2 linked regions of the Gimesia benthica genome follow. The protein of the gene in region 1 interacts with the protein of each later gene in a pairwise test. Links are inferred from orthologs where the notes say so. Each region holds a gene or a part of one and is shown on either strand. Other genes may lie near its edges.

What was found.
Region 2: the proteins of acpP (region 1) and F1728_RS17530 interact in binary tests that used the Escherichia coli proteins (3 or more experiments, as listed by UniProt). The link is inferred for Gimesia benthica from one-to-one orthologs.

Annotation. Positions count from the first base shown.
Region 1 is NZ_CP043930.1:2,288,671-2,291,753, forward strand. What follows is about bases 326-3,083. They hold acpP (acyl carrier protein), read right to left. Parts: upstream 1,943-3,083; coding sequence 1,709-1,942; downstream 326-1,708. Other genes in these bases: fabF (beta-ketoacyl-ACP synthase II), read right to left, coding at 381-1,625; fabD (ACP S-malonyltransferase), read right to left, coding at 2,332-3,083. UniProt on the Escherichia coli protein: Carrier of the growing fatty acid chain in fatty acid biosynthesis.
Region 2 is NZ_CP043930.1:4,521,277-4,524,401, reverse strand. What follows is about bases 144-2,943. They hold F1728_RS17530 (acyl-CoA thioesterase), read left to right. Parts: upstream 144-1,245; coding sequence 1,246-1,641; downstream 1,642-2,943. Other genes in these bases: F1728_RS17525 (acyl-CoA desaturase), read right to left, coding at 1,767-2,780; F1728_RS17535 (amidophosphoribosyltransferase), read left to right, coding at 144-1,208. Also shown: more of F1728_RS17535, read left to right, coding at 1-143.

The sequences.
Region 1 (3,083 bases):
TGCCGGCTGCTTGTGAATAATGTAACTTCATCGTAGAGGATAATCCGGTCCAGACAAGACTTTTGCCTGCCTCAGCACTAAAAACCCTCATCCCAGGATAGATACTGCTGATTTTCAGGACGCCGAGACCACCTATGAGCGACTGCTTTGAACTTGAACCCAGCTCAACCACAAAAAGCAGACATTCATACACTACTCTGACCCAGTAATGTACCGGCAACAGGGGATAGTCAAGACAATCAAGGCGCGATTTTCAAGCCTGACGCGACTGCCAGATCAATAATTATCCGGGAAATCTCCTCGGGAGCAGCAGGATGCCCATCGAGCACCAGGGAGATATACACACGAGCACACACTCGGCAGCAGAACACGCCCCGAAATTATGGGGCTTTCTGCATAATCAGACAGGCGTTGTGCCCACCGAAGCCGAAGCTGTTCTTCATGACCCGTTCGAGTTTCATTTCGCGCGGCTCATTAGGAACATAATCGAGATTGCACTGCTCGTCTGGATTGTCCAGGTTGATCGTAGGCGGTGCGACCTGCTCCATCAGCGCCTTGACGCCCACCACAAACTCGACACCACCAGAAGCTCCCAGCAGGTGTCCCAGATGCCCCTTGGTACTGGAAACGGGCATCGATTTGACGTGCGAACCAAAAACGGTGTTGATGGCCACGGTTTCTGCAACATCACCCAGCGGTGTACTTGTACCATGCGTATTGATGTAATCAATGTCTTCCGGGTTCAGCCCGGCATCCTTAATTGCATGCAGCATGGCACGGGCTGCACCACGACCTTCCGGATCGGGAGCCGTCATGTGCGTGCCATCAGCAGACATACCATAACCGACCACCTCAGCCAGAATCGGTACACCCCGCTTCTTAGCATGTTCATACTCTTCCAGAACGACGATGCCGGCACCTTCCGCCATCACAAACCCGTCGCGATCACGATCGAAAGGACGGCTGGCCGCCTGGGGATCATCATTCCGTGTGGACAGAGCGTTCATCCGGGCAAAGCCGGAAAGCCCCATCGGAGTGACTGCCGCCTCGCTGCCGCCAGTCACCATGATATCAGCCACATCATTTTGAATCAGCTTATAGGCATCGCCGATCGCATTCGTCGCCGAAGCACAAGCAGTCGCCACAGCACTGTTGGGACCTTTCAGTTCATATGCAACTGAAATATTCCCGCTGGCAGCGTTGACCATCAGCTTGGGGATCATGAATGGCGACACTCGCGCCGGGCCCTGGTTGTAGAGCTTATCGTGCTGGTTTTCAATTTCATTCAAACCGCCGATACCACTGCCAATCAGGACGCCTCTGCGATAAGGATCTCCCTCAAACCCTTCCAGTTGTGCCTGACGGTAGGCAATATGTGCCCCAACCAGACCAAACTGGACGAAACGATCGACCCGCTTCAGATCTTTTGAAGAAAGATTCGTATAATCGGCTGCGTTGAAATCCTTGATTTCGCCGCCAAAACGGACTTTGTAGTCGGAGCAGTCAAAACGTTCGAGGGGACCGATACCGCTTTTACCAGCGCACAACTTGTCCCAAAACTCTGAGACATCTAAACCCAGAGCCGTTACGACAGAAACTCCGGTAACGACGACTCTCCTGCGCATCCGAGAACACTTCCTACAATGAAAAGACAGGACCCTGTAGATTCAAAACGCTTGTGGTTTTTGTCTGATTAACGCGTATTTAATCAGCTGGCTTTTTCAGTGATATAGCCAACCACATCACCAACGGTTTTGATTTTGTCATAATCATCGTCAGGAATGGTGACATCGAATTCATCTTCGAATTCCATTACCAGTTCGACAATGTCGAGCGAATCAGCCTTCAGGTCGTCGATAAATTTGCTGTCCAGAGTGATGTCTTCTTTAGGATGGCCTAACTGCTCGCTTACGATACCAACCACTTTTTCTTCAATTGACACGCTTCTTCTCCTTCACCGTCTTAGTGATAGTTTTTACTTTTTGTATGGCTGGAAACATCTTTACCATATCAACTTGTATGGATTCACCAACAGTTGTAGCGATGATATATCCAGTTTCCCGATTTATGTAAACCTTAAAATGCGACAAGAATTATGAGTCTTGTCTACTCCACCAGAGTTCTCTCATAATCAGCCTCGACCAACTTTACCAGCCCGAGAACTGCTGATTTTGCCTTCTGATAGAATTTCCCTGTCGGAGCCTCGTAAGTTGTTGTAGCACAGATCGATAGAATAGATCAAGCTCTGAATTTTTCAGACAGATGAACCGGAACTCACTACTGCCCTTTTGCATGCACTTTCGCATCTGAGGCACTTTTGCCCCAGATTTCCTATGAATCGTTAACCGTCTCACAGGAAATCTTGCGATCAATACGCTTCATCAGCCCCTTGAGAACTTTCCCAGGACCGATTTCATAGAACTCATCAAACCCCGCATCCAGCATGGCTCGGATTGAATCCTCCCAGAGCACAGGACTGAGAACCTGACGAATCAGTAATTCGCGAATCTCGTCCGGATCTTCATGAGTTTTAGCGTCCACGTTGGAAATCACTGGAATTTCCGGCTTTTTCAGCCCTACCCCTGCCAGTGCTTCAGACAGCTTGCTGTCAGCGGGCTTCATGATTTCTGTATGAAATGCACCAGCCACCGCCAAGGGAATTGCACGCCCACCTTCCTGCTCAGCCAGTTCCGCCGCCCGCTCACAGGCGCTGTTTTCACCTGACAAAACAATATTACCCGGACACAGGTAATTGGCGATCCAGATCCTTCCAGCGGAAGACGCCGCCGCACAGATTTCTGCCACCTTATCCCGGTCCAATAACAGAATGCTGACCATACCGGAAGGGTTGGCATCCGCAGCAGCCTGCATGGCTTCACCGCGACGCTGAACGACCCGCAGGCCATCCTCAAAACTCATCGCACCTGCAAATACCAGTGCCGTATATTCCCCCAGGCTCAATCCGGCCGTCATTTCGCACGCCAGAACCTTATCGGGAGAATCCGCCCGCAGCATTTCCAGAGCCGCCAGACTGGTCACAAACAGAGCAGGCTGACTGATGACCGTAGAGTCCAGTTCCTCGC
Region 2 (3,125 bases), 2.2 Mb from region 1 along the record:
CCTTTGGTTTTAACGGTCAGCTGGCCAACTACCAGGAACTCTGCAAGGAAATCCTGACCGAGTCCGACTTCCATCTGGCCCGGGAAACCGATACCGAAATTCTGATGCATTTGATTTCGCAGGAGCTTTCCAAAGAGAATCCTGCCGAGCTGTTCGACATGCTGACCACGCTCAGCAAACGTCTGGACGGTGCTTACAATATTGTCTTCCTGGATGCGTTGGGGAACATGTTCGTTTCCCGCGATCCGGTGGGACTGCGTCCGTTGTGCTATGCCTTTGATGGTTCGCTGTTCGCAGCTGCATCTGAAAGTGTGGCACTGGCCAACATGGGCTTCGAAGCCGAGCAGATCAAGAGCCTGGCCCCCGGTTGTGCGATTGTGATTCAGGATGGCGAACTGAAGATCCGCGAATATGCGAAGCCAACACAGAAGGCACACTGCTTCTTCGAATGGATCTACTTCGCGAATGTCTGCAGTACCCTGGACGACCAGAGTGTGTATATCACCCGTAAACGCCTGGGTGAAGAACTGGCCGAGCAGGAAACCGTGCCCATCGATGAAGACACCATCGTCGTACCTGTGCCGGACACCGCGAAAGCAGCCGCCGACAGTATGGCGTATACCCTGCGGGTGCCCTGTCTGGAAGGCTTGATCCGTAACCGTTACATCGGGCGAACCTTTATCGAAGGGGCCAACCGTAAAGACAAAGTACGGGCGAAATACACGCCGCTGCCAGAAGTTCTGGAAGGGAAGCGGGTACTGCTGGTGGAAGACACCATCGTCCGTTCGACCACAATGAAGGCATTGATCAGCCAGCTGAAGGAACGGGGCCGGGCCAAGGAAGTACACGTCCGCGTAGCCTGTCCACCGATCATTGCTCCCTGTTTTTACGGCATCGACATGTCGACGATCAACGAGCTGTTCGCCCCCAAATTCCTGAACGGTGGCGAAATGAGCCCCGAAGTGGAAGAAGCGATGGCCGAGGCGATTGGTGCCGATACGCTGAAGTATCTGCCCAAGGCTTCGATCGCGCGTGCCGTAGGTCTGCCCGGCAGTTCTCTCTGCCAGGCCTGTATCGATACGACTTACCCGACCGAGTCGGGTCGTCAGCTGTATCAGATCGCGGTAGAGAATTCGCTGAACGATAACGGCGAAGAAGCACACCGGACCTACGATGTGACTCTCTCCAGCAGTCCGGTTCGCTCCTGAGACGCCTTCTGATTTCGACAAAGGATGGTTTTGACTGATGTCTAACTCGCATGAGATCGAAATCCGGGTCCGTTATAACGAAACGGACGCCATGGGATTTCTGCATCATGGCAATTACTTCACGTACTTCGAAATGGGCCGCACCGAGCTCTTCCGTTCCCAGGGTGGTAACTACCGCGAGATGGAAGAGAAAGGCTACCTGCTGGTGGTGGCTAAGATCGAATGCAAATACCGGCTGCCGGCCCGCTACGATGATGTGCTGACGCTGCGAACGACCCTGGAAAAAGTGACCGGGGCCAAACTGGTACACAAGTACGAGCTGTTTCGCGATGGTCAAAGCGTGGCGGTGGCCCAATCGGTGATTGCGTGCGTGGACCGGGAAGGCAATATTCAGCGGATGCCCGCGGCTCTGGAGCAGTTGGGGACAGAGTGAGCTTTCGTCCGGAATCCAGTTTCTGAGTGTGGGTAAAGCTCACCTGTAGAACGATTGAGGTGGCTGCTTCGTTCTGGGTTGTACGCTTCCCCTGACAGTTTCCTGCTCGCTGCGCTCGGCTCGGATTACGTCCGAGCGCACACGTTAAGAGTGACTTCAGTCGACCTGTGCCTGGACTGCCTGCTGTTGTGTAGCGAATTTGGGTGGTTTGACGGCAGTCGCTTTGTCGTTGGGGGAATGGTTTTGACGACCTTCCAGGCGAGACCCAGTTTTTCGAGAACGAGGATTGCGCCGTAGGTCATGTCGAGTTCCCACCACTTGTGGCCGTTCTTTGCCATCCGCTGGTATTTGTGGTGATTGTTGTGCCAGCCTTCGCCGTAGGTCAGCAGAGCCACCCACCAGAGATTGCGGCTGTCGTCGGTGGTTTCATAGTTGCGATAGCCCCAGATGTGCGTGGCTGAGTTCACGAACCAGGTTGCGTGCAGGACGTAGAACAGACGCACGAACATGCCGTAGACGAGCAGGCTGAGGCCCAGTTCTGTACCGCCGGCCCAGTAGCCGATGCCGTAGAGGAGTGCGCCGAGACCCAGGTGCCAGTACAGGAAGGTTCGCTGCAGCAGACGCATGAACGGGTCTTTCAGCAGATCGGGGGCGAACCGCTGATGGGTCGCCTGAATTTCCTCTGCACTGTGAAAAGGAACGAGCCAGAGGATGTGACTCCACCAGCGACCATCGCGGGGCGAATGCGGATCGCCGGGCTGGTCGCTGTGCAGGTGATGTTTACGATGATTGGCGACCCACTGGATTGGAGGCCCTTGCCCTGCCAGCAAGCCGATCAATCCAATCAGCCGATTCATGAACGGATAGGTCTGGAAGCTGCCATGCGTGAGCAGACGATGATAGCCCAGGCAGATACCGATGCCGCCGGTGAGCCAGCCCAGGAACATACAGGTGAAGAGACCGGTCCAGGTGAAGCAGAACGGTGCTGCGAGGACGCCCAGATGAATGGCGACGACCCAACCGATATTCGCCCAGTCAGGTGTTGCATAACGGCCCGACTCAGGCATCTTAGCAGACGTGTTTTCAGGAACAAGAGGATCCGTTTCCGGAGGGGGCACGAGTGTCTGCTGGGAATTCATTCAATAAGACCGATGCTGTCAGAGTGTGGAGTACCAATAAAAAACCGGCCGATTCTAGGGGGATTGGGCAATCGTGTCTATAGTGATGGGGTTTGATGGGAGGAAATCACCCGCAGGGGGTAACGTCTGCTCAGTTTTTCTGTGATTCGTGCTGGTTTTGTGACGTTTTTGAGCAGGTTCTTTCTGTAATCGATGGGATTATTTCTCATGTGTGTCGTTCGTGAGGTTCGTGGCGGCTCCTGTCATGTCTGAGCTGATCAGGGCCTCGCCCGGCGGGCGGACACATGGGTCCGCACCCTGCATTTTCTGGTGAGGTGCGTTGCTGCTGGAATGGCTGAACCCTCT